4 regions of the Halomonas sp. FeN2 genome follow, and region 1 is predicted to be linked to each of the others. Evidence: predicted binding sites of a transcription regulator. Region 1 holds the regulator's gene; each other region holds the start of a gene.
What was found. Region 1 encodes FNR, which switches genes on or off when oxygen is low (the NO sensors DNR and NnrR bind a similar motif). Its sites were predicted from a motif close to TTGATNTANATCAA; they were not measured.

Region 1 (3,115 bases):
TACGCGATTGAAATAGATCCTCGCGAAGCGGATGTGTTTACGCTGCGCCATCTCGAATCCCTCGGCTTTAATCGCATTAGCCTGGGCGTGCAGGATTTAAACCCTCTGGTGCAGAAAGCGATTAATCGCATTCAACCTCGGGTACTTACCGAAACGCTGATGGATGAGGCGCATCGTTTGGGCTTTCGCTCGCTCAATCTCGATCTAATTTACGGTTTGCCATTTCAGACTGAAAAAAGCTTTGCCGACACGCTACGCCAGGTGATCGAGCTCAACCCGGCGCGCCTTTCAGTGTTTAATTACGCACATATGCCCGAGCGCTTTGCCCCGCAGCGGCGTATTAATGTCGATGACTTGCCGGGTGGCGATGAGAAACTGGCGATTCTGCGCACCACCATCGAAATGCTCACCGCAGCAGGCTATGTGCATATTGGTATGGATCACTTTGCCCGACCTGACGATAGCCTGGCTATTGCTCAGCGCGAAGGCTCGCTACAGCGTAACTTTCAAGGCTACTCCAGCCACGCTCAGTGCGACTTAATCGGGCTTGGCGTTTCGGCGATTTCACGCATTGATGACGTCTATGCGCAGAATCCTAGCGATCTGGCAAGCTACGAAGCGGCGCTGGATAAGGGTCAACTCGCTACCGGGCGTGGCGTGCGGTTGAGTGATGACGACCTGATCCGGCGGGACGTGATTGAGCGGCTGATGTGCGATATGGGCATTGATCTGGCCGCCGTTAGCCAACGCTGGAACATCGATGCCCCCCGCTACTTTGCGCCAGCGCTTGAGCGCCTGCAGAGCGCCGAGCAGGATGGCCTGCTGACCCGCAGCGGCGACCAGCTTAACGCCACGCCGATGGGGCGGCTGCTGATTCGCCATATAGCGATGGCGTTCGATGCTCACCTGGCGCAGCAAACGGGCCAACGTTACTCAAAGATTGTTTAATCATCTTTAAGCAGGCATGCTAAAGCGACTACAATAGGTAAGGCTTTTCTAATTGATAAGCGGGATTCTCTCAAGGAGCAAAGCATGTTGGAACCCATGAGCCGTCGGCGCTCGCTACTCCATGAAGCTCGCTGCCAAACCTGCAGTTTGAGCTCACTGTGCCTGCCACTTGCCCTTGAGCTGGATGATGTGGGGCAGTTTGACGCCATTATTCGTCGTCGCGCGCCGCTTAAAAAAGGCGAACCGCTGTTTCGTCAGGGCGACGCCTTTACCAGCGTTTACGCTGTACGTTCGGGCAGTTTGAAGCAGACCAGCGCTGAAGGTAACGGCAGCGAACAGCTAACCAATTTCTACCTACCCAGTGAGCTGGTGGGGCTGGATGGCATTGACGAAGAGCACTACCCCGGTAGCGTTATCGCCCTGGAAACCACCACCGTCTGTGAGATTCCTTTTGACCGCCTGGACTTACTCTCAGAAGAGTTGCCCGAACTGCGGGGCCAGCTGTATCGGAGCATGAGCAAAGAGTTGCGCGATGACCGACGCATGATGCGCCTACTCTCGCGCAAAACCGCCGATCAGCGGCTGGCCACCTTTTTGATTACCCTTTCGGACCGTTTTCGTCGCCGCGGCTATTCGCCTTACAGCTTTCGCCTCTCAATGCCCAGGGCTGATATCGGCAACTATCTGGGCCTCGCGGTTGAAACGGTCAGCCGCATACTAAGCCGCTTTCAGCAACAGAATGTGGTGGCGGTCTCCGGGCGAGAGGTCAACATTCTCGATATGCAGCGTTTGATTACCCTCGCCGAAGAGGAAGAGCAAACGGTTAGCTGACGTTAAAGGCCTGGATGCGCCCCGCCAGCAGCTCTGCCTGCTTGGCCTCTAGACCTTCAAAATCGAACAGGCTGCGGTCAGCCAACTGGGAAGGGGCAATATTGGTGACGGCCTTGAACATGCTTTCCAGGCGGCCGGGAAACTTTTTGTCCCACTCCGCGAGCATCTCTTTGACGACCTGGCGCTGCATATTGGGCTGGGAGCCACATAGATTGCAGGGAATAATCGGAAACGCCATCAGCCGCGAAAATTCGGCGATGTCCGCCTCTTTGCAGTAGGCCAACGGCCGAATAACGATATTCTTACCATCATCGGATAGCAGCTTGGGCGGCATTGCTTTTAGGTTGCCGCCAAAGAACATATTGAGAAACAGGGTTTCGAGAATATCTTCGCGGTGATGGCCTAGGGCAATCTTATTGGCGCCAATCTCTTCAGCGAAACCATATAGCGAGCCGCGCCGCAGCCGTGAACAGAGCGCGCAGGTGGTTTTACCTTCAGGGGTTTTCTCTTTCACCACCGAGTAAGTATCGCGCTCGACAATGTGGTACTCCACGCCCTGCTTATCCAGATAAGCGGGCAGTACGTGTTCGGGAAAGCCCGGCTGTTTTTGATCCAGGTTGACCGCTACCAGCGAGAAATTGACCGGCGCATTGCGCTGCAAATTGCGCAAAATCTCCAGCATGGTGTAGCTGTCCTTTCCACCGGAGAGGCAGACCATCACGCGATCGCCTTCATTGATCATTTGGTAATCAATGATCGCATTGCCCACTTCTCGGCGCAGACGCTTTTGCAGCTTGTTAAATTCACGCTTCTGCTTCGCATCAGCCAGCTCAGGCTGGTCGTGCTCAGCGTCAGCTGGGGTGGCTCCAACCGTATTAAGGTGAGCAGGATCAAAGTGATCAAGAGTTTGCATGGTATAAGCACTGCCGAGGGTAGAAGGCGTGAGATAAAAAAGTAATAACTATTCTAACAACACTCACCGCCTGACCCAACTAATCAGACGTAGCCACACAAGATATCGCAATTGAAAATGACTATTTTGAACGCTGTACCATATCTCGGTGCGAGGGTAGCTTGGAGCGAGGGTCTTTTGTCATGGATGACAAAAGTAGCGCCCAGGGAGGGGTTCACAGCGCCCTCGCGGAAAGCTGCCCTCGCCACGATGAAGGAGACTACTATGCCACCTCCGCCATAATACGCTGCAGGCGCATATACAGCAGTGCGCTGGCGGTGGCCTCTCCAAGCACACTCTGCACGTCTATGGCGGGCACTTGCCAACACGCCAACGCCTGGGCGAAGCTGCTGGGCGCCTCGACCTCCGGGTGCAAACGCCGTA
Region 2 (3,115 bases), 120 kb from region 1:
CTATGCGATTTCCGTGGCAGGTCCTTTTGCTGACACCATGCTGGCCTCCTATGTGCTCAACTCCACCGCCACCCGGCACGATATGGATTCGCTGGCGCTCAAGTATCTGGGTGAAAAGACCATTTCCTTTGAAGAGATTGCCGGTAAGGGCGCCAAGCAGTTGACCTTTAACCAGATTGCCCTGGAACAAGCGGCGCCCTATGCCTGCGAAGATGTTGATATTACCCTGCGGCTGCAGCAAACGCTGCGTCCCCAGGTCGAAAGCGAAGGGCGCCTGGCCGAAGTGTTAGACAATATCGAGCTACCGCTGATCAAGGTGCTCTCGCGCATTGAACGCAACGGGGTAGCGGTAGATGCCGAGCTACTGCACAAACAGAGCCAACAGTTAGAGCAGCGCATTGGCGAGTTAGAACGTGAGGCGTTTGAGCTGGCCGGGCGCGAATTTAATCTCGGTTCGCCCAAGCAGTTGGGGCAAATTCTGTTTGAAGAGCAGAAAATCCCGGTGCTCAAGAAAACCCCTAAAGGCGCGCCCTCTACCGCCGAAGGCGTGCTGGAAGAGCTGGCGCTGGATTACCCGCTGCCCAAAGTGATTATGCAGCACCGGGGGCTGGCCAAGCTGAAGTCCACCTACACCGATAAGCTACCCCGCTTGCTCAATAAAGCTACTGGCCGGGTGCATACCAGCTACCACCAAGCGGTTACCGCGACCGGGCGGCTGTCGTCGTCGGATCCCAACTTACAAAACATTCCCATCCGTACCGAAGAGGGCCGCAAAATTCGTCAGGCGTTTATTGCCCGCCCCGGCTACCGTATCGTCGCCGCCGATTACTCGCAAATTGAGCTGCGCATTATGGCGCATTTATCTGAAGATAAAGGGCTGCTGGAAGCGTTTGCCGAAGGGCGTGATATTCACACCGCCACGGCGGCAGAAGTCTTCGGCACCTCCCTTGAAAAGGTATCTGGCGATCAGCGCCGCAGCGCCAAGGCGATCAACTTTGGTTTGATCTATGGCATGAGTGCCTGGGGGCTGTCCCGCCAGTTGCATATCGAGCGCAACCAGGCGCAAACCTACATTGATCGCTACTTTGACCGCTATCCCGGTGTGGCCCGCTATATGGAGCGTATTCGCTCCCAGGCAGCTGAAGATGGCTTTGTCGAAACCGTGCTGGGGCGGCGGCTTTATCTACCGGAAATTCAGTCGCAAAACCGTAACCGCCGCCAAGGCGCCGAGCGCACTGCGATTAACGCGCCGATGCAGGGCACTGCCGCCGACATTATCAAGCAGGCGATGATCGACGTGGATGCATGGCTAGCGGAAGGCGAGTTCGATGCGCTGATGGTGATGCAGGTGCACGATGAACTGGTGTTTGAGGTAGCCGATAAGCAGGTCGAGGCGTTTATCGAGCAGGTGCAAAAGCGCATGCAGGGCGCGGCTGAACTGAAAGTGCCGCTAATTGTGGAAGCCGAGAGTGGCGCCAATTGGGATGAGGCGCACTAGCAGCCTGTCGGACTTAACACTGATCTACTGCGAATCCGTGCTTCTCGCGACGATCGGTCAAGCCCGACAGGCTGCTAGGTTGGCTTGGAGGGCATTTTGTCGCAACCGTGGAGTGCATGGATAAGGAGTTGATCAAGGTCAAATTTTTGGCTCAGGTGGAGGAATAAGCTTATATCCATCGCTTTGCCTGGGTGAGTTTCAACTTGCGGCTTCCCGGTGGAGCGAGGGGTGTATTTACGCTATCCATCGGGAGTCACTCATGGACATTGTTGAATTATCCAGGTTGCAGTTCGCCTTTACGGCGATGGTGCATTTCCTGTTTGTACCCTTAACGCTAGGGCTGTCGATACTGCTGGCGATCATGGAGTCGGTCTATGTGATGACCGGTAAGACCATTTATCGTCAGATGACCAAGTTCTGGGGCAAGCTATTTGGTATTAACTTTGCGCTGGGGGTAACCACCGGCATCGCCATGGAGTTCCAGTTCGGAACCAACTGGTCGTACTACTCTCACTATGTCGGCGATATTTTCGGTGCGCCTCTGGCAATAGAAGCCTTGATGGCGTTCTTCCTTGAATCGACGCTGGTCGGGCTATTCTTCTTTGGCTGGGATCGGCTGTCGAAAGAGAAGCATCTAGCGGTTACCTGGCTCATGGCGTTGGCAACCAATATGTCAGCCTTATGGATTCTGGTGGCTAATGGCTGGATGCAGCATCCTGTCGGCTCTGAGCTTAACCTTGCCACCATGCGCATGGAGTTGGTCAGCTTTGCGGAGGTGCTGCTCAATCCCGTCGCCCAAGTCAAATTTGTGCATACCGTGTCAGCGGGGTACGTCACCGGCGCGGTGTTTGTGCTAGCGATTTCAAGCTGGTACTTGCTCAAGGGCCGCGAGGTTGCCTTTGCTCGACGCAGCTTCGCTATTGCGTCTGCCTTTGGTTTGGCCAGTGCGCTGTCGGTGATTGTCCTCGGTGACGAGTCCGGCTATGAGCTGGGGGACGTGCAGAAGGTCAAGCTGGCCGCCATTGAGGCTGAATGGCAAACCCATCCCGCGCCGGCTGCCTTCACACTCTTTGGGCTCCCCAACGAGTCGAAACAGCACACCGACTTTGCCATCCGCATACCTGGCGTGATGGGTTTGATCGCCACGCGCTCGCTGGATACCGAAGTGATGGGTATTCGCGAGCTTAAGGAAGAGCACCGCGAACGCATCGTCAACGGCCAGGAAGCCTACGCTCTCATGCAGCGCCTGCGCAGTGGTGAGGAGCGCGATGGGGATCAGGCCCGGTTCGAAGCAGTGCGCAGCGATCTAGGCTATGGGCTACTGCTTAGCGCCTATAGCGACGATGTAGCCAATGCGACCACAGCCGAAATTAACCAAGCCGTAGAGGCGTCGATCCCCAAGGTTTGGCCGCTTTTCTGGTCTTTTCGGGCCATGGTCGCCGCGGGTTTTAGCATGCTGCTGCTGTTCGCACTGGCCTTCTGGCATAGCGTACGTCGTCAGCCAGAGAAGTCCCCGTGGCTACTTCGCTTTGCGCTGTTCAGCCTACCGCTACCCTGGATTGCCTCTGAAGCAGGCTGGTTCGTGGCTGAATATGGACGCCAGCCCTGGGCCATCGG
Region 3 (3,115 bases), 420 kb from region 1:
TGCCGCAGATCACCACTAGGCCCACGAGTGAACCAGAGATAACACTGCCGGCAAAAATCCACAGCAGCAGGGCGGTGACCACCATAGCGACCAACATTATTTCATGGCGGGTCAGTGCCCCCAGCTTGGTTAACTCCTTTCCCGCCCAGTCGGAAATTTCATCGCCTGCCTTCACTTCGGGGGCGCATAGCCAGTAGCTCAGCAGCGGCACCAGCAGAAGCAGCAGGATGCCCACCGGCACGACCGCCATAAACCACTGTCCCCAGTTGATTTGGATGCCAGTGGTGCTTTCGGTGAGCGCGATAGCCAATAAGTTGGGGGCCAGGGCGGTCAAAAATAGCGAGCTGGTTACGCAGGTCGAGGCCAACGCGGTCCACATCAAAAAGCTACCCATGCGCTTCATGCTGGGGTCATTGGGGTGCGAATCGTAAAGCGGCGGTAGATTGCGAATGACGGGATAGATCGTGCCCGCACTGCGCGCGGTATTCGAGGGCGTAAACGGCGCCAAAATGCCATCGGCAATCATCACCGCGTAGCCAAGGGTCAAGGTGCGCCTCCCCATGGCTTTGACCAGCCAGAGCGATATCCGCCGCCCGAGCCCGGTTTTTTCGTACCCCAGGGCAAACATAAAGGCACCGAAAATTAGCCAGACGGTGGAGTTGGTAAAGCCTGACACCGCCCAGGAAAAGGCTTGGCCCGCGGCATTAAATCCGTCAGCCGCTAGTTGCTCCGGCGAGAACAGCACCCACCGGGAAAGCAGTGCCACCAGGGTAACGCCGACCAGACCCACCACTGCGCCCGGTAACGGTTCAAGAATAAGGCCAACGACACAGCCGAGGAAAATGGCGAAAAAGTACCACGCATGAGGCGAAAGCCCCGGGGGGGTGGTTATTAGCGCGACGATGATAGCGATTGCTAGCGGCGCTAACAGTTTCCATCGCGGTGAGGGTTGAGCATTGGTCGTCATGCAGCACCTCTCTTCAGTGTTAGTAGTGTGCTCTTTTCTTGCTTGGTGGGCAGTGGTCTGCCCGGCAGTGAGTGACTTGAAGAGTAGGCGGTGCAGCACTAGGGTAAAAGCGATGCTAGCTCGATTCCTTCCTTTCTTGATGTACATCAATAGTCCTTTGGACTAATGAACAGGGCCTTCCTCTTGTATGGTAAGTTCGAATAGACAAGACGGCAGCGCAGATTGCCGCCAGTACCACCTTTGACTTGGCTAATGAAGGGGCTTTTCATGCAGCAGCGAGATTTCGATATCGTCATTGTTGGTGGGGGTGGTGCAGGCTTGCGCGCTGCTATCGGGGCTGCTGAGCAGGCCAAGGAGCAGGGCACTCCCCAGCGCATAGCGCTGCTGTCCAAGGTTTACCCCATGCGCTCCCATACCGTGGCGGCTGAAGGCGGCGCCGCCGCCGTCACCAGTGCCGAAGATTCCCACCAGGCGCATTTCGACGACACAGTGTCTGGTGGTGACTGGCTGGTTGAGCAGGGCGTCGTCGACTATTTTGTTCATCACGCTTACCAAGAACTGGTGCAGATGGAGCGCTGGGGCTGCCCCTGGAGCCGTAAAGAGGATGGCCAAGTGCAGGTGCGCCGCTTCGGTGGCATGAAAACCGCACGCACCTGGTTTGCGGCCGACAAAACCGGCTTCCATATGCTCCACACCCTGTTTCAGACCTCGCTGAAATACCCTGAGATTGAGCGTTTTGATGAGTTCTTCGTGCTCGATCTGGCCGTTCACGAAGGTGCGGTAATCGGCGTAATTGCCCTGCAGATCGCTACCGGTGAATTGACCCTGCTACGCGCTAAAGCGGTGATTCTCGCTACCGGCGGCGCTGGGCGCCTGTTCCGCTTCAATACCAATGCGGGCATTGTCACTGGCGACGGCATGGCGATGGCTTACCGTCACGGTGTGGCGCTGCGGGATATGGAGTTTGTCCAGTACCACCCCACCGGTCTGCCCGGTTCCGGCATTTTGATTACCGAAGCGTGCCGGGGCGAAGGCGGCATTCTGCTCAATAAAGAAGGCTACCGTTACCTGCAGGATTACGGCCTGGGACCGGAAACCCCGTTGGGCAAGCCGGAAAACAAATACATGGAGCTGGGGCCGCGGGACAAACTCTCCCAAGCCTTCTGGCAGGAACAGCAGGCGGGCCGCACCGGCAAGTTTGGCGACAGCGACGTGGTTTATCTCGACCTGCGTCACTTGGGTGAAAAGTACATTCTGGAGCGCCTGCCGTTTATCTGCGAACTGGCTAAATCCTATATCAATGTCGATCCTGTTAAAGAGCCCATCCCTATTCGCCCGGCGGTGCACTACACCATGGGCGGAATCGAAACCAATCCACAGTGCGAAACCTCAATCGCCGGGCTCTACGCCGCAGGAGAGTGTGCCTCTGTCGGTTTGCACGGCGCGAACCGTCTGGGCTCTAACTCGCTAACTGAGCTGTTAGTGTTTGGCCGCCTGGCCGGTGAGCAGGCAAGCAAGCGCGCAGCACAAACCGAGTGGGCCGCTGAGCGGCTGCTGGAAGCCCAGGGCGACCGCCAGCAAGCCAAGCTGCTGCGCCTTTGTGATGGAGCCGGAAGTGGGGAGAACTGGGTCGAACTCAAGCGCGCCATGGTGCAGGCCATGGAGAGCGGCTGCGGGATTTACCGCACTGAAGAGGGCATGCGCCATTCGCTTGAGACCATGCGCCAACTGCGCGCTCGCTTCAATGAGATACGCGTTAAAGATACCAGCAAGATATTCAATACCGAGCTGCTGGAGTGTATCGAGCTTGGCTATGGGTTGGATATTGCCGAAGCCTCTTGCTTGAGTGCTCTTGAGCGCCGTGAATCCCGCGGTGCCCATCAGCGCCTGGATGAAGGCATGCAGAAACGCGACGACGTTAACTACCTCAAGCACAGCCAGGTGTTTTACCAAGGCGAGGCGAATGCCGAGCTGCGCTGGCAGGATGTCGATGTGCGGTTCTCCGCACCGGCTGAGCGGGCCTATGGCGATGCAGGCAAGGGGGGCAAGGCATGAATACTCAGCAGATCATCACCAAACACATCAGCGTCAAGCGCTACATGCCCGACAGCTCGGCTGAACCCTATTGGCAGCAGTACGAACTGCCGG
Region 4 (3,115 bases), 580 kb from region 1:
AGGAGCTTACTAGGAGATAGCGCTATGACGACCCCCAACCAGGCAGCCAGCAGCAGCGGTGCTGGAGACAGCTCTTTAGATGACAGCTTAGATAACAACTACAAAGGCGTCTGGGATGGACGCATTGGTTTTGGCAAAAGCCCCGCGCTGCTGGTGGTTGATTTTATGCAGGGCTACACCACGCCCGGTTCGCCGCTATTTGCCCAGGGCGTGGTGGATGCGGTGGCCAATATGCCGCCGCTACTCAATACCGCACGGCGCACTGGCACGCCTGTTATCCACACCAACATCCTGTATCACGCCCCGGATCAAATCGATGGCGGCATTTGGGTCAAGAAGGCGCCGGTCATGCGGGCGATGGTGGCGGGCAACCCTTACGCGGAGTTCTGCCCCGAGGTGGCACCCCGTGAAGATGAGCTGGTAATGACCAAGCAGTATGCCAGCGCCTTCTTTGGTACTTCGCTGGCTTCCACGCTGGTCGCCATAGGGATCGATACGCTGATCATTACCGGTTGCTCCACCAGCGGCTGCATTCGCGCCACCGCCGTTGACGGCGTACAGCACGGCTTTCGGGTGATGGTGGTACGTGACTGTGTGGGCGATCGCCACCCCGCGCCCCATGAAGCTAACCTGTTTGATATCGATAGCAAGTATGGGGATGTGGTTGGGCTGGATGAAACGCTGGGTTACTTAATGAAGCGTTAGGCGTACCCCAAAAGCGCGGGAGCGCGAGCCTCTCTTTTGGCTCACCCATCCGCGTTCATTTTTTCCAGCAGATGCATCAAAGCGATCCGCTCTGCCGGGTTGAGATTTTTCATGGTCTGATCGCTAATTTGCTTGGCGCTGGGCACCATGCCCTCGACTAATGCCGCACCGGGCTCGGTGATCACCACCATGACTTTGCGTTGATCATTGGGGTCGGTGGTAAGCGAGATCCACTCACGTGCTTTAAGGCGTTTAATGACGCCACGGATGGTGGCTGGATCAATCGCCGTGGCGTTGACGATATCGGTTAGCGAGCTGGGGCCTCGCTCCATCACCGTGCACAGCGTGACAAACTGAATAGCAGTGAGCTGTTTATCGCTGCTGTAGCGCTGAAAAATAGCCGTATGCCGCTGGTAGGCTTTACGCAGTAGATGGCCTACTTGCTCAGAAAAATCATACCCCTGCTCTGAAGGTGTGGGGTGTTCGCCGGTAGACGAGTGTTTGAGCGCACTATCCGTTGTCATTCCATATCCTTAATCTATTAGCGACGATGTGTATCGAGTATGGCACTGGTTAACAAAATGATGCATCAACGCATTAAATACTGCTTGCGCTGGATCAATTCATCATGCTTTTATGGCGCACACGCTATAATTTTACCTTAGTTATCGCTCTTTGATCATCTCAAATTAATCTGCACTGATTACCTAAAACGCTAGCGTGGGAGGCAGGCATGGCTGATAAATCAGACTATACAAGAGAGTCACTGCTGTATGGGTCTGATGTTCTGGTGATCTATCGTGACCCGGTTACACCCCCCAAGCCCGCGCCCGGACAGCCAGGTACACACTCAAACTTCACCCCCCATGAGCCCGAGATATTCATTGCCGTGTTGAGCGATAGCCAGATCGTGGCTTTCAACGGCCACGTAGACCTGGGCACTGGCATACGCACGGCGCTCGCTCAAATTGTTGCAGAAGAGCTTAGCGTCGCGTTCGACAGCGTCACCATGGTGCTGGGCAACTCCGTTGAAGCCCCCAACCAAGGCCCCACCATTGCCAGTGCGTCGATTCAGATCACTGCCGAGCCTTTACGCCGAGCTGCCGCTCAGGCGCGGGAGTACCTATTAACACTGGCAGCAAAGCACTTTGACACTGAGCGCTCACTACTTAGCTGCCAGAACGGCGCTATTACGCCAAGTGATAATAACCGCTCATCCGTTAGCTTTGGGGAGTTGCTGCGGGGCACCCGTCATGCATTAAAGCTTGCCGATGGGGTGCCGCTTAAGCCGGTCAGCCATTATACCCTGGTCGGCCAATCGACCTCCCGCGTGGATATACCCGCCAAGGCCACCGGGCAATTGACTTTTATCCACGACCTACGCCTGCCCAACATGCTGCATGGGCGAGTGATTCGTCCGCCTTATGTAGGCCATGATAGCGGCGACTTTATTGGCAACAGTTTAATCGCGGTAGATGAAAGCTCTGTGGCTCATTTGCCAGGTGTGGTAAGTGTCGTGGTGGTCGGTGACTTTGTTGGCGTGGTGGCCGAGCGTGAAGAGCAGGCCGCTGCCGCAGCCAAACAGCTAAAGATCCAGTGGCGCCCAATCGAAGGCTTGCCTCAGTTGGACAACATAGAGCAAGCACTGCTCGACCTGCCCAGCAAACAGCGCATACTCCTCGAAGAGGGTGATCTCGACAGCGCTCTGGCCGCCGCGCAACATCCGCTCAATCGTCACTATGTGTGGCCTTTCCAACTGCATGGCTCCATCGGCCCTTCGTGCTCTGTCGCCGATGCCAACGAAGATGGCCTTCACGTATGGTCGGGCACCCAAAATCCACACAGCCTGCGCGCCGACCTCGCCCGCCTTACCGGTTTGGATGAAGGCGTTATCACCATTACCCGCATGGAAACCTCAGGCTGCTATGGCCGCAACTGCGCCGACGACGTTGGCGCGGATGCAGTGCTGCTGTCTCAGGCGGTGGGTCGACCTGTTCGTGTGCAACTAACCCGTGAGCAGGAGCACACCTGGGAGCCTAAAGGGGCTGCTCAGTATATGGCCATCCAGGGCGGCTTGAACGCAGATGGCAGCCCGGCAGGCTATCGCTTTAATACCCGTTACCCCTCTAACAGTGCGCCCACTCTGGCACTGCTGCTGACCGGCGCCGCCTCCCCCATTGATATCCCCTTTGAGATGGGAGATCGAACGTCGGTACCGCCCTACCGCTACCCTCATCGCCAAATAGTGTGCGACGACGTCCCGACCTTGGTGCGCGCCTCCTGGCTGCGGGGTGTCTCGGCGCTGCCCAGCACTTTCGCCCACGAAAGCTATATTGATGAACTCGCCTACTTGGCGGGTGAAGATCCTGTCGCCTATCGGTTGCGCTACTTAGCCGATAACCGCGCCTGC

Region 2: a site for FNR is predicted at 1,627-1,640, ahead of KF947_RS06840 (cytochrome ubiquinol oxidase subunit I). Genes of this name have one in related genera too.
Region 3: a site for FNR is predicted at 1,104-1,117, ahead of frdA (fumarate reductase (quinol) flavoprotein subunit). Genes of this name have one in related genera too.
Region 4: a site for FNR is predicted at 1,314-1,327, ahead of KF947_RS08835 (xanthine dehydrogenase family protein molybdopterin-binding subunit). Genes of this name have one in related genera too.

Annotation. Positions count from the first base shown of each region.
Region 1 is NZ_CP074200.1:1,337,305-1,340,419, forward strand. It holds gene hemN (oxygen-independent coproporphyrinogen III oxidase) at 1-948, shown strand, start outside; gene fnr (fumarate/nitrate reduction transcriptional regulator Fnr) at 1,033-1,779, shown strand; gene ttcA (tRNA 2-thiocytidine(32) synthetase TtcA) at 1,772-2,692, opposite strand; gene KF947_RS06305 (DNA polymerase III subunit epsilon) at 2,955-3,115, opposite strand, start outside.
Region 2 is NZ_CP074200.1:1,460,825-1,463,939, reverse strand. It holds gene polA (DNA polymerase I) at 1-1,498, shown strand, start outside; gene KF947_RS06840 (cytochrome ubiquinol oxidase subunit I) at 1,758-3,115, shown strand, end outside.
Region 3 is NZ_CP074200.1:1,761,033-1,764,147, reverse strand. It holds gene KF947_RS08175 (anion permease) at 1-967, opposite strand, end outside; gene frdA (fumarate reductase (quinol) flavoprotein subunit) at 1,235-3,022, shown strand; gene KF947_RS08165 (succinate dehydrogenase/fumarate reductase iron-sulfur subunit) at 3,019-3,115, shown strand, end outside.
Region 4 is NZ_CP074200.1:1,915,914-1,919,028, forward strand. It holds gene KF947_RS08820 (Asp/Glu racemase) at 1-13, shown strand, start outside; gene KF947_RS08825 (N-carbamoylsarcosine amidohydrolase) at 25-705, shown strand; gene KF947_RS08830 (MarR family winged helix-turn-helix transcriptional regulator) at 747-1,229, opposite strand; gene KF947_RS08835 (xanthine dehydrogenase family protein molybdopterin-binding subunit) at 1,439-3,115, shown strand, end outside.